One region of the Brevibacterium sp. Mu109 genome, then DNA from elsewhere that is predicted to be linked to it. Evidence: predicted binding sites of a transcription regulator. Region 1 holds the regulator's gene; the other holds the start of a gene.
The links. The regulator HspR, encoded in region 1, represses chaperone genes until heat shock. The targets are predictions, from matches to a motif close to AAGTTGAGTCNNNNNGACTCAACTT.
Positions count from the first base shown of each region.

Region 2: the regulator HspR is predicted to act here: its motif matches at 6,132-6,156, upstream of clpB (ATP-dependent chaperone ClpB).

Region 1 covers NZ_FXZF01000001.1:264,984-274,369, reverse strand. Annotated here, with positions in the region: gene dnaK (molecular chaperone DnaK) at 1-953, shown strand, start outside; gene BSP109_RS01155 (nucleotide exchange factor GrpE) at 950-1,723, shown strand; gene BSP109_RS01150 (DnaJ C-terminal domain-containing protein) at 1,849-2,883, shown strand; gene BSP109_RS01145 (heat shock protein transcriptional repressor HspR) at 2,890-3,339, shown strand; gene BSP109_RS01140 (maleylpyruvate isomerase N-terminal domain-containing protein) at 3,422-4,186, opposite strand; gene BSP109_RS01135 (hypothetical protein) at 4,301-5,374, opposite strand; gene BSP109_RS17435 (PT domain-containing protein) at 5,597-8,110, opposite strand; gene BSP109_RS01125 (diacylglycerol kinase family protein) at 8,449-9,386, opposite strand, start outside.
Region 2 covers NZ_FXZF01000006.1:92,588-101,973, reverse strand. Annotated here, with positions in the region: gene BSP109_RS05375 (amidohydrolase) at 1-266, opposite strand, end outside; gene BSP109_RS05370 (DUF5926 family protein) at 394-1,278, shown strand; gene BSP109_RS05365 (glycosyltransferase family 2 protein) at 1,275-2,090, shown strand; gene pheA (prephenate dehydratase) at 2,087-3,100, shown strand; gene BSP109_RS05355 (LCP family protein) at 3,138-4,214, shown strand; gene BSP109_RS05350 (NAD(P)-dependent oxidoreductase) at 4,308-5,246, opposite strand; gene BSP109_RS05345 (enoyl-CoA hydratase) at 5,305-6,078, opposite strand; gene clpB (ATP-dependent chaperone ClpB) at 6,206-8,824, shown strand; gene BSP109_RS05335 (prepilin peptidase) at 8,912-9,386, opposite strand, start outside.

The DNA.
Region 1 (9,386 bases):
AGGACGCGGGCGTCACCGTGTCGGAGATCGACCACGTCGTGCTCGTCGGCGGTTCGACCCGTATGCCGGCCGTCAGCGAAGCAGTTGAGAAGCTCGCCAGCCGCGAGCCGAACAAGGGCGTGAACCCGGATGAGGTCGTCGCGGTCGGCGCGGCCGTCCAGGCCGGCGTGCTGAAGGGTGAGCGCAAGGACGTCCTCCTCATCGATGTGACCCCGCTGTCGCTGGGCCTCGAGACCAAGGGCGGCGTCATGACGAAGCTCATCGAGCGCAATACCCCGATCCCCACGAAGCGCAGCGAGACCTTCACGACGGCAGAGGACAACCAGCCGTCGGTCTCCATCCAGGTCTTCCAGGGTGAGCGCGAGTTCACCCGCGACAACAAGGCGCTGGGCACGTTCGAGCTCACCGGCATCGCGCCGGCACCGCGCGGCGTCCCGCAGGTCGAGGTCTCCTTCGACATCGACGCCAACGGCATCGTGCACGTGTCCGCCACGGACAAGGGCACGGGCAAGGCGCAGTCGATGACCATCACCGGCGGTTCGGCGATGGAGAAGGACGACATCGAGCGCATGGTCCGCGAGGCCGAGGAACACGCGGAAGAGGACAAGAAGCGCCGCGAGGAGCAGGACACGCGCAACAACGCGGAGACGCTCGCGTACCAGACGGAGAAGCTCGTCACGGACAACGAGGACAAGCTGCCGGAGGACGTGAAGACGGAGATCAACTCCGACGTCGAAGCGCTCAAGGAAGCTCTGAAGGGCGAGGACGAGGACGCGGTCAAGACCGCCTACGACCGCCTGGTCGAGAACCAGCAGAAGATCGGCGAGGCGATCTACTCCCAGCAGGCCGATGAGGCCGCCGACGGTGCCGAGGGCGCCGAAGACGCATCGGACTCCGCTGAGGACGAGGTCATCGACGCCGAGGTCGTGGACGAGGACGAGGAGAACAAGTGACCGGCAGCGAGGATCCCCAGGACGGGCGCACCGAACCGGGCTTCTCGTTCACCGACAAGCGACGCGTCGATCCGGAGACGGGCGAGCTGAGGCCCGAGGCCCAGCAGGCTCCTGACACGGATGCGACCGCCGCCGAGGCCCCGGCCGGCTCAGGTGAGCAGGCCGGGGACCCCACGGGGACCTCGGCAGCGGGTGCCCCCGAAGGGACCGTGCCGGCAGACGACCCGGCCCAGGCCGAGGGTGCGGACGCAGGCGCTGACGCGGACGCGAGCGCGGCGGATCTGGGGATCGACATCCCCGACGACGCCTCCTCGCTCGACGACGCGGCGACGGACGAGCCGCTGTCTGCGGATGCGAAGCTCGCCGCTGAGCGTCTCGCGGACCTGCAGCGCATCAACGCGGAGTACGCGGCGTACCGGATGCGGGCGACGCGGGAGCAGGAGAGGGCGAAGGAGAGCGGCGTCGTGTCGCTCGCCGAAGCACTCATCCCCGTGCTCGACGAGGCGCGGTTGGCCGAGGAGAACGGCGACGTCACCGGTCCCTTCGAGGTCCACGTGACGAAGCTCTTCGCCACGCTGGAGAAGGCCGGCGTCGTCCAGTACGGCAAGGCGGGGGAGGAGTTCGACCCCGCCTACCACGAAGCCCTCATGCAGCAGCCGAGCGATGAGGTCGACGGCCCGACCATCTTCATGGTCATGCAGCCGGGATACCGCTACGGGGAGCGCATCATCCGCGCGGCCCGCGTGGGCGTCCAGCAGCCGGCCGACTGATTCGGCCCCTCGCCCGGACCGGCGCTCCAGCCGGTCCGGGCGCTTCATCCGGACGGTGACCGTCCCGTCCCCGCGATCGTGGGGACGGGTGCGGTGGCCGCCCAGCAGACGAAAGGAGGTGCCAGGTGAATACAGGACCCCAGAACGACTGGTTCGAGAAGGATTTCTACAAGACCCTCGGCGTCTCCGCGGACGCCACGGACGCTGAGATCAAGAAGGCGTATCGGAAGCTCGCGCGGAAGTACCACCCGGACCAGAACCCCGGGGACGCGAAGGCCGAGGAGAAGTTCAAGGAGGTCGGCCAGGCGCAGCAGGTGCTGGCGGACCCGGAGACCCGGGAGCAGTACGACCAGGTCCGGCAGATGGGCCGCGGGGCGCGGTTCAGCGCGGGATCCGGCGGTGCCGGCGGCGGAGGCGGCTTCGAGGACGTCTTCTCCGGGCTCTTCAACACCGGCGGCGGACCCGGCGGCGGTGCGCGCTACCGCACGGGCGGCGACGTGCCGCCCGACCTGTCGGACCTGCTGGGCGGGTTCGGCGGTGGCTTCGGTGGCGGCGGTTCCCCGTACGGCGGATCGCCCTACGGCGGTGGGTTCTCCACCGGCCCCACGAAGGGCGGCGACTACAAGGCGTCGACGAACCTCTCCTTCACCGAGGCGGTGAACGGTGCATCGGTCAAGCTCACGATGCCCGGCGGCAAGCCGCTGACCGTCCGCACGCCCGTGGGCGTCAAGGACGGGCAGAAGGTCCGGCTGAAGGGCAAGGGCAAGTCCAGCCCGAACGGTGGCGAGGACGGTGACCTCATCCTCACGGTGAACGTGAAGCCGCACCCCGTCTTCACCCGCGACGGCGACAACCTGCGGATGGAGCTCCCGGTGAGCTTCGCGGAAGCCGCTCTGGGCGCGGAGGTCTCCGTGCCGACGCTCGGCGGTCAGCCCGTGCGCGTGAAGATCCCTGCGGGCACTCCGTCAGGCCGCGTGCTGCGCGTGCGCGGCAAGGGCGTGGAGGCGAAGAAGGCCACGGGCGATCTGCTCGTCACCGTCGAGATCGCGGTGCCGAAGGACCTGCCCCAGGAGGCGCAGGATGCGGTCGCCGCCTACCGTGAGGCCACTGCAGGCATCGATCCGCGCGAGGGCCTCGACGACAGGGCACGGAAGGCGTGATGGACGATGCGCATTCCCGCCAACGCAGCCGTCTATGTGATCTCCGTCGCCGCGGAGCTCGCGGACATGCACCCGCAGACCCTGCGACAGTACGACCGCTTGGGGCTCGTCACTCCTGAGCGCACAGTGGGGCGCGGCCGGCGATATTCGGCTGAGGACATCTCCCGCCTGCAGCTCATCCAGCGGCTGAGTCAGGAGGAGGGGATCAACCTCGCCGGCATCCGCAAGATCCTCGACCTGCAGGACGAGCTGAGGAGCGTGCGGGCCCGGACGCGGGATCTGGAGGATCAGGTCACGCGGCTGGAGACGGAGCAGGATCCGTCGTCACGCGTGTTCGCGGCAGGGACCAGCGGGGACGTCTTCTCGATCCTCCGAGGCGAACGTCCGCGCCGTCGCACCCCCGGTTCCGCACTGGTCGTGTACCGCCCGCACGGACGCGGGTCGGCCAGAGCTTAGCCGCCGGCACAGGAGGCGCAGCGACCAGCCCAGGCTCAGCAGCCGGCCAGGGCTCAGTAGGCGGCCCAGGCTCAGCAGTCGCTCAGAGCCAGGCCGGAGGGGTCGGAAGGTCCTTCGCGGTTCCGCCGCGCACACCCTTGCGCCGGTCATCGGCGGTGGAGCGGGGCCAGCCGCGGCCCATGAGGTAGGACAGGACCTCGGCGGATTCACCCGCCACGACGATCGGCTCGTCCGTGCTGTCACCCGCGCGGATGATCCGCTCCTCGTCCCGGTCGGAGAGCTCCAGGCGGTAGTGGGCGCTCACGCCCTTCTTCTCCCAGATCGGCGCGATGTCCTCGTATAGGCGATCGACGATCGATGCGGGGAAATCGAGTGCGGTCGCACCGATGCCCAGATCCAGCGCGTGGACGAAGACCTCGCGGGTCCGCAGCCAGGGGATCTCCGCGGCGATGATGTCGTCGCCACGGCCGGAGACGATGCGGGCCTTCCAGTCGCTCTCGCCCATCGCCGCGATGGCCTCGTCCAGCTCGTCGACGACCTCGTGCGCGATCGCGATGGCGTCCTCGCCACCGGTGTGGGCGACCGAGTCCTCGATCTCCTGGTCCCGTTCCGCACGCGAGGGGTACATGGGGGTCTCGACGCCTGTGCGCGCCCACTGGAGGAGGCGCATGAACCCCTCGGCGTTGTGGACGACGTGCATCGCGACATGCGTGCGGGTCCAGTTGGGCAGCAGCGACGGTTCGACCATCCCCTTGGGAGAGATCTGGTCGAGCGTCTTGAGGTAGAACCGCTCGCCCAGCGTGCGAAGGTCGAGTTCTGTGGTGAGCGTGTCCGCGTCGAAGGTCATGAGTCCACCTTATGCAACGAATGCGTCCTGAATGAGCCGAGGCCCCCACACGATTCGTGTGGGGGCCTCTGTCGCCGGCGGAAGAGCCGGGCTGAGCGCTGGAGCGCTCGGCGATCAGGCCTTCGTCGAGCGACGGCGGCTGAGCACGACGGTGGCTGCGCCGACCGTCAGGAGGGCTGCGCCGGCTGCGAGGCCGCCCAGCTCCATACCGGTGCGGGGGAGGTCGGAGCCGCCCTCGTCATCACGGTCGTCGCCGTTGTCGTCCTCGCCGCCTTCGCCGTTGTCAGCGGAGTCGGTGACCGTGAACGAGCCGTCGATCGTCTCGCCGGCCTCGTTGGTGACGGTGACGCTGTAGTCGCCCAGGTAGGCGCTGGGGTTCGAGTCGTCGATGCCGTAGACGCTCCACACGGCGACGCCGTTCTCGTCCGCCGTAGCGGTTTCGGTGAGCGACTCGACGTTGCTGCCTGCCGCGCTGACGGCGAACTCGACCTCTTCGCCGGCCTCGAGGCCGGTCGCGGTGAGCGTGACGCCCTTGTCCTGCTTGACGAAGTCAGCGGGGCTGATCTCCTGCGGGTCGACGTCGAGTGCGTACTCCACGTCCGCGTCGTCGTCATCCGTCGGGGTGGCGGTGGGCTCCGCAGTCTCCGTGGGCTCGGAGGTGGCTGTCGGCTCAGCCGTCTCGGTGGGGTCGGCTGTCGGATCCTCCGTGGGGTCGGCCGTCTCGGTCGGCTCCTCCGTGGGCTCCTCGGTCTCGCCGGAGTAGGACTCGACGACCTCGAAGGATGCGGAGACGGTCGTCTCCTCGCCGTCGGCGTTCGTGTAAGTGACAGTGAAGTCGACCGGTCCCTGCTCGACTGCGGAGGTGGAGGTGATGACCCAGGACGCGATGCCGTCCTCGTCCACCTTGCCGAACTCGGTGTTGTCCCCTGTGAGGCTATCCGTGGCGAACGAACCGGGCTTCGCATTCTGAACGATGACGGCGACGCCGGTCGACTGCAGATCGGCTGAGGTGACCTCGGGCTGCACAAGGACGTTGGGGTCCGATGTCGGTGCCGGGTCGGGCTGGGCGGCGGTTGCCTCAGCGGTGGCGGTCGCGGCGAAGTTGCCAGCGGGTGCCGCAAGTGCCGGGGCGACACCGAATCCGGTGATCGCGACGGCTACTGCGGGGGCGAGGAGGAGCTTCTTCACGAAGAGGCCTTTCGAGACGGCTGAGAGCGAAAGATTGTGCGTACGTTCAGACACGTTAGGGGAATGATCAGGTGCGCGGAACTTGTGATCAGTTCTGGTCACAAGTTCTTTTCCGGACGCACGATCCTTCAGGCGCAGCGGCGAGGGGCGGCACCACCCGCAGGTGATGCAGCCCCTCACACGATCAGCCGCGCGGACCTCGGCGGAGGCCCGGCTGCGAGATCAGCCCTTGTGCATGCGGCGACGCGTCACGATGACGGCCGCAGCGCCGACCGCGAGCAGCGCGCCGCCCGCAGCCAGTCCGCCGAACTCCCCACCCGTGCGGGGGAGTTCCTTGCCACCATCGCGGTCGGATCCGTCATCGGAGTCTGAGCCGTTGTCGGAGTCGTCGTCCTCACCGGCTTCGCCGTCACGGTCGTCATCGTCGCGATCGTTGTCACCGCTGTCGTCGTCGCGGCCGCCGTCCTGATCGTCGTCCTGGTCATCGTCGGCGTCCTCATCGGAGAGCACGGTGAAGGATCCGGCGACGTCCTCGGCTGCGGCAGCCGCAGCCTGTGTCGCGGTCTCCGACCCGGCCTGAGCGGCCGCGTCGTCGATCCCGTCGACGGTGACATCGAAGTCGCCGATGTAGGAGGATGCGTCGGCTGAGCTGACGCCGTAGACGATCGTCGAGGCGACGCCGTCCTCCGTCGCGACCGCCGGCAGAGTCGCCGGATCGACGTTCTGGCCGGAGGCGGGATCGACGTCGAACTCGACGTCGTCACCCGGCTCCAGGCCGGTGACCGTGAGCGTGACGCCACGCTCCGGGTCGACGAAGTCGGACATGCTGATGCGGTCCGGCTCGATCGTCAGGGCCGGTGCGGACTGCTCATCGTCACCATCATCCGAGGGATCGTCTGTCGGGTCATCCGTCGGATCGTCGCTCGGATCGTCCGTGGGGTCGTCCGTCGGATCGTCGGTCGGGTCCTCGGTCGGGTCATCCGTGGGATCGTCGGTGGGGTCGTCGGTCGGGTCCTCGGTCGGGTTGTCCGTGGGGTCCTCTGTCGGATCCGTCGCCACCTCGGTGATGCGGATGTGGTTGCGGGTATCGCCGACGCGGACTTGGAGGACGTCCTGGTCGTCTGCGGTGCCGGAGTGGACTTCGTCGAGGAATTCGGCGGGCAGGCTGATCTGGAACTCGCCGTCTGTTTCGGTGACGGTGGCGGGGGCTTCGTAGTTGCCTTCGCCGTGTGTCTGGGTGTTGCCGTTGACGATGACGCGGACTTCGTCGCCTTCGGTTGCGCCGGTGTAGGCGACGGTGGCGGAGAAGTCGTCACCGATGGTGCGTTCGGCTGCGTTGTCGGGGTGGTCCGGGAACTCGACCGTCGGCTCCGCGGGCTGCTCGGCCTCGCCCTCGATCGTCGTGGCGAAGGAGGTGTTCTTGCCGTTGCTGCGGACCTGGACGACGACGCGGTCACCGTCCGTCAGCTCGCCCACCGTGGTGTTGCGCTCTTCGGGGCGGAAGGTGGTGTTGATCTCCGTGTCCGGCGAGATCGTGAAGGTGTAGTCGCCGTTCTCGTCGGCGGTGCCATCCCAGTCGCCCGAAGGGGAGAGGGTGTAGCCGCCGGTGAACATGACGCTGATCTTGGCGACGTCGACCTCTGCGTTGGGCGCGGTCTTCACACGCACCTCGATGCCCTCGTCGGCGACGGTCTGCGCCTGGAGCGGGTAGTCCATCCTCACGGACGGCGAGATGTCCGCCGGGTGCTCCCCCTCAACAGCGGTGGTGAACGACGTGTTCTTGCCGTTGCTGCTGATCTGGACGGTGACGGAGTCGCCCTCGCGCAGCTGGCCGACGGTCGTGTTGCGGTCGGGGTTGAAGCCGCTGGTGATCTCCGTGTCGGGGGAGATTGTGAAGGTGTAGTCGCCGTTCTCGTCGGCGGTGCCGTCCCAGTCGCCTTCGGGATGGAGGGTGTATCCCGCATCGAACAGGACGTTGACCCGGGAGACGTCGACCTCTGCGTTCGGAGCGGTCTTGACGCGCACCTCGATGCCGTCGCGGCTGACGTCGGCAGCCTGCAGCGGGAAGTCCATCTCCACGGACGGCGAGATGTCCGCCGGATCCTCAGTGATCTCGTTCACCTGGATGGTGCCGCGTGCCTCGCCCACACGGACTTCCACCGTGTCTGAAGCGGAGCCCGCAGCATCCATGAAGGCGCCGTCCAGGCGCAGCCAGAACCCGCCGTTGAAGTAATCAGTCTGCTGGATGGCTTCGTAGCCCTCACCGTGCTCGACCTTCTCCCCGTTCACGTACACCGTGATCGGGTCGAGGGACTGCACTCCTTCGTAGGCGACCTTGATGCTGATCGACTCGCCCGAGTCGCGGTCGACCTCGCCGGACGGCTGGTTCGGGAAGGTCACCGCGGGCGCCACCGCGGCTTCCTCGGTCTCTGCAGGCCCCTGAGTCGTTTCCTCAGTCGCCGTCGTCTCCGGCTCCTGAGTCGCCGCGCCGCCCTCGTCGGCGGTCTCCGATGACTCGGCCGGGGAGGCCTCCGCAGCTTCCTGTGTCTCGGCTTCCTGCGTCTTGGTGTCCGTGGACTGCTCAGCCTCAGCGGCAGGGGCAGGAGTGGCTGCCGTGTCGGGCGTCTGCTCCGCGTCTGTCGTGGTGGTCGCGATCGCGGGGGTGGCTACCAGCGCACCCACCGCGAGGACCACGGCGGGGGCGAGTGTGCGGGTGCGGATTGACGTCTTCTTCATGGCGGGGCCCTTCAGCTGCAGAGATGGCGTCCGCGGACAGGTGAGGGGAAGGGAGGATCACCGCAGGCGGACGCGAATGATGTGCAGTTAGAGTCTCGAGACCGGGAACGACCGGAAGTCGTCTCTTGTGTGAACGCTGAGCGAACCTTGGAAGGAGTCGGCGCGCGGAGTGTGCGGAACCCGTCTCCGCGTGACGCGGGGCACATGCTGGCGCGGTTCATCGGTCATTCGGGCACGTCCACCCGGCATTCGAGCACAGATTCAGCGCGGATCGCGTGCAGAAATGACGTCTCGGCAGGTGAGGGGGCGGGAGCACCACCCCAACTCCCGCCCCCACCTCAGATCGTCAGGTAGGGGCCGCCCGACGTGCCCAGCCCGAAGGCCTCACGGCGGATGCTCCGCTTGATCTCCGCAGTCGGGCGCTGCACGTACAGCGACGCGGGGTCGACGGTCAGCTCGAGGTAGTCCGTCGTCCCATGCGCGTCCCCGTCGACCTGCACTTCGACGCGCTCCTTCGAGCGGATGGTGAAGGTCTCCGCCTGCAGGGTCGCCGTGTGCAGTCCGCGGCGCACCCGCTTGCCCATGATCGAGGCCGCGACCCCCACCCACTCCGCCAGATTGCGCGGCGACACGATGAGGAGGTCGATGAGCCCGTCGTCGATCACGGCGTCGGGGAAGAGCCACAGGCCGCCCTGCAGACGCCCGCAGTTGCCGGCGACCACGGAGCGGATCTTCGCCTCACGCTCCTCGCCGTCGTCGGAGGAGATCGTCACGTCGACGCGGTGGCCCAACAGGCTCCGCGAGCCCGCCTCCACGTACGCGAGCCACCCCATCTTGTCCTTGAGGTCCTCGTTCACGCTGCCCATGACCTCTGCGTCGAACCCGATGCCGGCCATGACGAGGAACGTGTGCGCATCCCCCTCCGGATCGATGCGGATCTTCCCCGTGTCGATGAGCGCGGACCGTCCGGTCAGGGCGGTGCGCAGCGCCCACTCGTGCCTGTCGAGGACGATGTCGAGGTTCCGCGCCAGGAGGTTGCCGGTCCCCAGCGGCACGATGCCCAGCGCGACTTCGGTTCCCGTGAGGACGCCCGCCACGGCGCGCACCGTTCCGTCGCCGCCCGCGGCGATCACGACGGTGACGCCCTGCTCGACCGCCTCGCGCGCGGGGCCCTCGCCGGGGTCGTCCTCCGTGGTCTCCAGGACGAGCGGGTCGTCCCAGTCCTCTTCTCGGCTGATCCGCAGCAGCAGCCGGCGCACCTCGTCGGCGCCCGCCT
Region 2 (9,386 bases), on a different contig from region 1:
ACGTACGTCCCCTTCCACACATTGCCGGTGCCGCCGTGGCTGTGCGCCTCGACGAACCCGGGCAGCAGGACCGCGTCCTTGTACCGATCGTCGACGACGGCGCGTGGGTAGGTGAGCAGCTCCTCCACCGTCCCGACGGCGCGGAAGCGGTCTCCGCGCACCGCGACGGCCTCGGCGGTGGGGCAGGTGGGATCCATCGTCCGCACCAGCCGTGCGGGGTAGATGATCGTCGGTTCTGTGGCTGACCGCTGGGTCGAGTCAGTCATGGGAGGCTCCTTCGCCGTGTCCGATGATGCGGGCTGTGACGCTCACCTCATCCTGCCAAACCACCCGGCCCCCCGTCCCACCGCATCTCACACTCCAGCCCTCCCCACCCCACGTAGACTCATCCGCATGGGAAAGAAGTCCAAGAAGTCCAAGGAAGAGATCATCGCCAAGCGCCTCGCGAAGGCGAAGGCCGGCGCATGGGTGCCCAGGCCGTTCGAGGGCCTGCCGTTCGAGGCGGACCTCGTCTGCCTGCGCGAGCTGGTCCCCGCCGCCACCGCCACCGCGAAGCTGACGGAGGAGTACGGGGGCCGTGAGGTCACCTTCGCCTCGCTGCTGCCGGCGGCCTGGCAGGCGCTGCACCGTCAGGACGGTCTCCTCATGGCGGGTCTGCAGGTGCCGTTCTCGTCGCCGGATCCGTCCCGCGACATCGCCGCCGCACTGCTGGCCGTCGCCGAGGGTGAGCCCGGCACGTTCCGCGAGGTCGACTCCCAGCCGGGTGAGGGCCCGCGCCTGCAGGACATCCTCGACCTGTCCGTGCCCTTCGACGTCACCGTCCACGAGACGTTCGACTTCTGGCTGCCGGAGGACGAATCGCAGCGTGACGAGGACGTCGTCGCCGCGCTCGATCAGGCCAACGAGGCGATCAGCCCCACGGAGAAGCTCGTGTCCGCACCGGCCGCCTACTGGACCAACATGGCCGGCCGCGTCTACGTCCGCTGGGCGCACACGGAGCAGGAGGACGTCGTCCTCAATGCCCTTGCCCGCCTCCATGCCAAGAGCGGCAACGACATGGGCGCGGACAGCGGCAAGTACCTGGGCTGCTTCCGCGCCCACGGCATCGCAGTCCCCGTCTGGGAGTTCGCTCCGGACACGCAGCCGGACGACCTCGAGGAGGGCCTCGCGGCCTTCGTCGCCCGGTTCGACGAGGCTGCAGCTGTCACGTCACCGCTCGATCACGAAGAGCGCCGAGCGAAGGCCGGCGTGGTCTCACGCCAGCTGACCATCCGATGAGCTCACCCGCGCAGAACTCCGCCGCCGAGGTCCCGGCCGGCGCCCCGCATGCCGTCGCCGTGATCATCCCGGCGAAGGACGAGGAGGATCGGATCGCGGCGACCGTCGCCTCGGCGAAGCGGATCCCGGGAGCGGATCTCGTGCTCGTCGTCGACGACGGGTCGTCGGACGGCACAGGGCCGCGTGCCCGCGCCGCCGGCGCCCAGGTCGTCACCCACCGCACCAACAAGGGCAAGGCCCAGGCGATGATGACGGGTTCGTTCGCCGTGCGGAACCGGGAGATCTCCGAGCTGGCCCCGGGGGAGCAGGCGCGCCACCGCGCGCTGCTGTTCATCGACGGGGACCTCGAGGACTCCGCCGTGAACACGGCACCGCTGGCCGGGCCGGTCCTTGCCGGCGAAGCGGACGCGACGATCGCGGTCCTGCCCGCGCAGAAGCGTGCGGGCGGCGGGTTCGGCTTCGTCGTCGGCCTCGCGAAGAAGGGCATCGAGCGGCTGTCCGGGTTCCAGGCCACCCAGCCGCTGTCCGGCATGCGCTGCATGACCCGGGAAGCGTTCACGGCGACCCAGCCGTTCGCCCCGGGGTGGGGCGTCGAGACCGGCATGACGATCGATCTCGTCTGGGCCGGCATGCGCGTGCGCGAGGTCGAATGCGACCTCCACCACCGCGTGACGGGCCGCGACCTCCGAGCACAGCTGCACCGCGCCGCCCAGTACCGGGACGTCGCGCGTGCGCTCGCCGCCCGTGAGCTGCGCGGTCGTGTGAGCGGTGGCCGACGGCCGGGTCGCGAAACCGGAGGCGCGCTCTCGTGACGGACCAGTCCAGCACGCGGTACGCCTACCTGGGCCCCGCGGCGACCTTCACCGAGGCCGCCCTGATCGGCCTCCTCACGGAGCGCGGAGTGCTCGAGACGGCCGAGCGCATTCCGATGCGCTCCGCCGACGCGATGCTCGAGGCGGTGCGCGCGGGCGAGGTCGATGCGGCGGTCGTGCCCATCGAGAACTCGGTCGAGGGAGGCGTGCCGGCCACCCTCGATGCGCTGACCCGCTACGGTCGGCTGCAGATCGTCGCCGAGGCCGTCGTCCCCGTCCGCTTCGTGCTCGCCGCCCTGCCGGGGACGGTCACGCGCGAGACGCTCAGGTCCTACGGCACCCACCCGCACGCGGAGGCGCAGACGCGGCTCTGGATGCAGCGGAACGCGCCCCAGGCCGAGTACCGGGTGACGTCCTCGACGGCGGCGGCCGCGCAGGAACTGGCGGCGTCCGCGGAGCCGGCGGGGGCCTCGGCGGGGGTGGCGGGTTCGACGGACCTGCCCTACCAGGCGGTCATCGGGCCGCTGCTGGCGGCGCAGACGTACGGGCTCGAGGTGCTCGCCGACGACATCGGCGACAACACGCTGGCGGAGACGCGGTTCATCTGCGTCGAGCGCCCGGGCGCGATCCCGGAGCCCACCGGCTGGGACCGCACGACGATCGTCGTGGGACTGGCGAGCGACAGGGCCGGTGCGCTGCTGGAGATGCTCGAGCAGCTGTCCGCCCGCGGCGTGAACATGTCACGCATCGAATCGCGGCCCACCGGCGACGGGCTGGGCCTGTACCAGTTCTCGATCGACGTGCTGGGGCACGTGGCGGAGGCGCGTGTGGCCGAGGCGCTGCGCGGCATCCACCGCGTTGCGGGGTCCGTGAAGTTCCTGGGCTCGTACCCCATGGCATCGGCCACCCGCACAGAGCTGAACGGAACGAAGAAGGCCGTCGATCCGCGGGTCGCGGACGACGCGTTCGACCGGGCGCAGGCGTGGCTCGACGACGTGACGGGCCGGTAGACTGCGGTGAACTCCGACCCGACCCGCAAGGACGCCTGTGTCTCAGAATCCTGACTTCGATGCGATCTTCGGCTCCGACGATGCGACGACTGCATCGGGCGGGGCCGCTGCGACGCGGACCGCTGCCCGCCCGCGCAAGAAGAAGACCGGTCGGAAGCTCCTGGCGATCCTCCTCGTCCTGGTCCTGCTCGTCGTCGCGGCCATCGCCGCCTACGTGTTCTACCTGGGCAGCCTGTGGAACGACAACTCGAACCAGATGGGTGAGGACGCGGTGTTCGGCGGCCAGCAGCCGGTCGCGGAGGACGACGGGGCCCTGAACATCCTCCTGCTGGGCTCCGACGCCCGTGACGAGGACGTCGACTACTCCGGCGATTCCAGCGGCAACCGCTCGGACACGATCATGGTCATGCACCTGAGCGGTGACCGCCAGGGCGCGCAGATCATGTCGATCCCCCGCGACACCTGGGTGGACATCGAGGGCCACGGGCAGGGGAAGATCAATGCGGCCATGAGCCACGGCGGACTCCCGCTCGCCACGCAGACCGTCAGCGACTTCATCGACGCACCCATCCACCACGTCGCGATCATGGACTTCGAGGGCTTCCAGGCGCTCACTGACAGCGTGGGCGGCGTGACGGTGGAATCGGAGAGCTCCTTCGAATCCGGCGGCCATTCCTTCACCGAGGGCGCGAACGAACTCTCCGGCGAGGAAGCGCTGGCGTTCGTCCGGGCGCGCAAGAACTTCGCGGACGGCGACCTCCAGCGCATCCGCAACCAGCAGGCGTTCCTCTCCGGACTCATGGACGAGATCATCACGGCCGGCACCCTGGGCAACCCCGTGAAGGTGGCGGGCTTGGTGCGGGACTTCTCCCCCTACATGACGGTGGACGACAAGCTGGACTCCTCGAAGATCGCATCGCTGGCCTACGAGATGCGCAGCATGCGGTCGGGGGACATGCAGTTCTTCTCCGCTCCGATCGCAGGTGCGGGCCGGTCGGGCGACGGGCAGGCGATCCTCAACGTCGACGAGGAGGAGCTCGAGACGATCAGGGACGCGTTCGCCGACGATGCCGTGGACGAGTACGCGGACAGTGCGGAGTCAGTCCACCTCTGACGGGGCGGAGGACGGCTCGAAGATGCCTCACGAATGAGTTCTGGTCTTTGAGCTGAGCCTGTCGTGCGTTCTGCGAACAGGCCGTCGACCCGTTCAGTCCTGCGGCGAGAGGTGCTGGACCGGCTCGATGTCCAGCAGGGAGCGCAGGCGCGACAGGTCGTAGGTCCGCTCCCGCACGTACGCCTCGATCTCCGCGGTCGTGTGCGGCGGACGGTTCCTGGCAGTCGGCGCCTTGATGCGCTTCTGGGCGATCCACGCGCGCGCCTTCGCCAGGTCGGCCGGACGAGAATCGAGCGTCATATGCGGGTGATCCGTCCGCGCGATGTAGGTGTTGATCGCCTCGTGGAGCACGTAGGGCTGCGGATCCGCGATGTTCACCGGGCCGCTGACGCGTGGGCGGTCGAGTCCCGCGATCGCTGCGGCGACGACGGTGTCCACATGCGCGAGCATCGTCTGGTTCTTCGCACCGTCAGGCAGGGTGAGGACGCCCCGTCGTGAGAAGCGCGTGAGCGTCTCGATCACGCCGTCGTCCTGACCGGGGGAGTAGAGGCGTGCGGGACGCAGCACCAGGGCGTCGGGGCGGACGCGCGTGAGCACGCCCTCTGCGAGCGCTGCGGTCCGCGCGAACTCATCGCGGTACTCGTCGATGTCGAGCGGCCCGGCCTCCTCGTAGAGCCGCGCATGATCCCGGTGCAGTCCGTAGACGGCGGTCGAGGACAGGTGGATGAAGCGTGCGCGGGGGAAGGCGTCGAGCACCTTCCGCGTGCCGACGACGTTGATGTCGTGGAAATCCTCCGGCGCACCCCAGTCGGTGCTCAGTCGGGCGCAGTGGACGACCGCGGTGACGCGTCGTGCGAGCGCCGTGACGTCGACGGGTGCGTCCTGGCGGAGGTCCCAGTCGATGTGGTGGACGTGCGACGGGAGGTCGGGGTTCTGTCGGCCGACGGTGAGGACGGGGGTGCCGCGCGCCAGCAGATCGCGCACGACGGCCTCTCCGACCAGTCCGGTGGCGCCGGTGACGATGACGGTCATGGGGTGGCGGGCTCCTCATTCCAAGGGGGTCGGCACCAGGCTAGCCTGTGGCGCGGGTTCAGCGGCCCTTCCACTCCGGTGCGCGCTTGGTGAGGAACGCGTCGATCCCCTCCTGCGCGTCATCGAGCACCGCGTTCGCGGCCATCGTCTTCGACATCTCCTGGTACGCGTCCTCGACGGGCATGCTGACCTGGCGGTAGAACGCCTCCTTGCCGATCGCCACGGTGGCGGAGGACGCCTGCGCGATCTTCACCGCGAGTTCGTCCGTGGCGCGGATCAGCTGGTCGTCGTCCACGACGTCCGACACCATCCCCAGCTCCAGCGCCCGCTCCGCGCTGACGGGGTCGCCGGTCAGCAGCATCCGCATGGCCTGCTTGGTGGGCAGGGCGCGCGCGATGGCCACGCCCGGGGTGGAGCAGAACAGTCCGATCTTCACGCCCGGCGTGGCGAAAGCGGCGGACTTCGCCGCGACCACCAGATCGCACGTCGCCGCCAGCTGCGCACCCGCAGCGGTCGCCAGCCCGTGGACGCGGGCGATGACGGGCTGGGGGATCCGCTGGATCGTGAGCATGAGCTCCGTGCAGACGTCGAAGATCTCCTGCTGGCGGGCGTGATCCGCGCCCCGGACCTCCTTGAGGTCGTGGCCGGAGGAGAAGGTGGGGCCCTCTGCCGCGAGGACGACGACGTGCACGGAGGTGTCCTCGCCGATCGCCGCGAGTGCGTCGCGCAGTCGACTCATGAGTTCGGTCGACAGCGCGTTGCGGGTCTGCGGTGAGTTGAGGGTGAGCGTCGAGACGGTGCCCTGTGTGGAGGAGAGGATCAGATCAGCCATGCCGCCATGCTAGGCGTCACATCATCCTGGCGACAGGACGTTCCAGAAACTTTGCCTTGAGTGGAATAGGCTCAACTTTGATGACGTTCTTCTGGCATACGAATCACCCCTGTGGGAAGAAGGACCTATGGAAGCGAAGTTCACCACCAAGAGTCAGGAAGTGCTGGGGGCTGCGGCGAAGGATGCCGTGGCTCGCGGTCACGGCCACATCGAACCCGCCCATCTGCTCGCCCAGCTCGTCGCCCAGCCGGACAGCATCGCGGTGTCGCTGCTGGAAGCGGCGGGGGCCTCGGCGGCGGATGCGGCGAGTGCCGCGAAGCGAGTGCTCGACGGCCAGCCGACCGTCTCCGGGTCGTCCGTGACCCAGCCGGGCCTCTCGCGGCCGTCCATGCAGCTCATCAATGCGGCGGAGCAGGAGATGCAGGCGCTGGGCGACCAGTTCGTCTCCACCGAGCACCTGCTGCTGGGGGCGGCGGCGGACACCGGCGACATCGGCCAGGCGCTGCAGCGCGCCGGCGCGGGCCGCGACGCGCTGCTGGCCGTGCTGGACCAGGTGCGCGGCGGGAAGAAGGTCACCAGCGAGGACCCGGAGTCCACGTTCCAGTCGCTCGAGAAGTTCGGCGTCGACCTCACCGCGGTCGCGCGCGAGGGCAAGCTGGACCCCGTGATCGGCCGCGACGCGGAGATCCGCCGGGTCGTGCAGGTGCTCAGCCGCCGCACGAAGAACAACCCGGTGCTGATCGGCGAGCCCGGCGTCGGCAAGACCGCCGTCGTGGAAGGCCTCGCGCAGCGCATCGTCGCCGGTGACGTGCCGGAATCGCTGCGGAACAAGCAGCTCGTCAGCCTGGACCTGTCCGCGATGGTCGCGGGCGCCAAGTACCGCGGCGAGTTCGAGGAGCGGCTCAAGGCCGTGCTCGAGGAGATCAAGGAGTCCGACGGCGAGGTCGTCACGTTCATCGACGAGATCCACACGCTCGTCGGCGCGGGCGCCGGCGGCGATTCGTCGATGGACGCCGGCAACATGCTCAAGCCCATGCTGGCGCGCGGCGAGCTGCGCATGATCGGCGCGACCACACTGGACGAGTACCGGGAGAACATCGAGAAGGACCCCGCGCTGGAGCGCCGCTTCCAGCAGGTGTTCGTGGGCGAGCCCAGCGTCGAGGACTCCGTCGCGATCCTCCGCGGGCTCAAGGAGCGCTACGAGGCGCACCACAAGGTGACGATCGCGGACTCCGCCCTGGTCGCCGCGGCGTCGCTGTCGAACCGGTACATCGCTGATCGGCAGCTGCCGGACAAGGCGATCGACCTGGTCGACGAGGCCGCCTCCCGCCTGCGCATGGAGATCGACTCCGCACCCATCGAGATCGACGAGCTGCAGCGCTCCGTCGACCGCCTCAAGATGGAGGAGATGGCGCTGTCGAACGAATCCGACGCGGCATCGAAGGAGCGCCTGAAGGCGCTGCAGCAGGAGCTCGCGGACAAGCAGGAGGACCTGGCCGGCCTCACCGCCGTCTGGGAGCGCCAGCGTGCGGGCCTCAACCGGGTGGGCGACCTCAAGGAGAAGCTCGACGACCTGCGCAACCAGGCCGAGGTCGCCCGCCGCGACACGGACCTGGCGACCGCCTCCCGCCTGCTCTACGGGGAGATCCCCGCCGTGGAGAAGGAGATCGCCGCCGCCGAGGCCGCAGAGGCCGAGGATGCGGGCTCCGGTTCCGGGACGGGCACCGGCCGGCCCATGGTGGGCGACCACGTGACGGCGGACGACATCGCCGAGGTCGTCGCCGCCTGGACCGGCATCCCCGCCGGCCGCCTGCTGCAGGGGGAGCGGGAGAAGCTGCTCCACGCGGAGGACGAGATCGGCAGGCGGCTCATCGGCCAGCATGCGGCGGTCGAGACGGTGTCGGACGCGATCAGGCGCTCACGCGCGGGAGTGTCCGATCCGGACCGGCCCACGGGCTCGTTCCTGTTCCTGGGCCCCACGGGTGTGGGCAAGACGGAGCTGGCGAAGTCCCTGGCCGACTTCCTCTTCGATGACGAGCGCGCGATGATCCGCGTCGACATGAGCGAGTACGGCGAGAAGCACTCCGTGTCCCGCCTGGTCGGCGCGCCTCCCGGGTACGTGGGCTATGAGTCCGGCGGTCAGCTCACCGAGGCCGTCCGCCGGCGACCGTACTCCGTCGTGCTGCTGGACGAGGTCGAGAAGGCCCACCCGGACGTGTTCGACATCCTGCTGCAGGTTCTGGACGACGGCCGGCTGACGGACGGGCAGGGGCGGACCGTGGACTTCCGGAACACGATCCTCATCCTCACGTCCAACCTGGGCTCGCAGTTCCTGGTGGATCAGAGCCTGGCCAAGGATGAGCAGCGGGCGAAGGTCATGGACATCGTGAACCTGTCGTTCAAGCCGGAGTTCCTCAACCGCCTGGATGACGTCGTCGTCTTCGACGCACTGAGCACGAAGGAGCTCTCCCGCATCGTCGACCTGCAGATCGGGCTGATGCAGAAGCGGCTCGCGGAGAAGCGGATCACGCTCACCGCGACGGACGCGGCGAAGGACTGGCTGGCGATCGAGGGCTACGACCCCGCCTACGGCGCTCGCCCGCTGCGCAGGCTCGTGCAGCGTGAGATCGGCGACCGGCTGGCCAAGCAGATCCTGTCCGGCGACATCCACGACGGCGATGCCGTGACGGTGGACCGACCGGCGGAGTGCGAGGAGAAGGGCCTGCGGCTGACCGCCGTGCGGTGACGCGAGCGGCACGCAGCACGATGAGCAGGGGCGTCCGACAGCAGATGCTGTCGGACGCCCCTTGGCGTGTGCTGTGCTGCCCGAGTCTCAGGCGTGCAGGACCAGGCCCAGGACGATCGTGGCACCCACGAGGAACGGGCCCATGGGCAGTGTGGTCTTCGCCCCGCGGGTGGACCGCCCCCGCAGGCGCTGCAGGAGGAGTGCGGACAGGCCCCAGAGGAGCGCGGCGACGAAGCCCAGGAAGACGCCCCCGACGATCTCCATCCAGCCGAATGCGCCCAGACACGCACCCAGGGTGGCGCCCAGCTTCACATCGCCCAGGCCGAAGTCGCCGCGGCTCACTATCGCCAGGACGAAGAAGACTGCAGTGAGGGCGACCAAGCCCAGCAGTGCGCGCCCCCCGGTCCCCCACTCGCCCAGCACCGTCGCGTGGACGGCGAGTGCCAGAGCGCTCGCCCCCGCCAGCGGCAGGCTCAGCAGATCGGGGATGCGCCGCTCCCGCACGTCGACCAGCGCGATGAGGGGCCCGCAGGCACTCAGCAGCGCCAGGGGGAGGACCCCC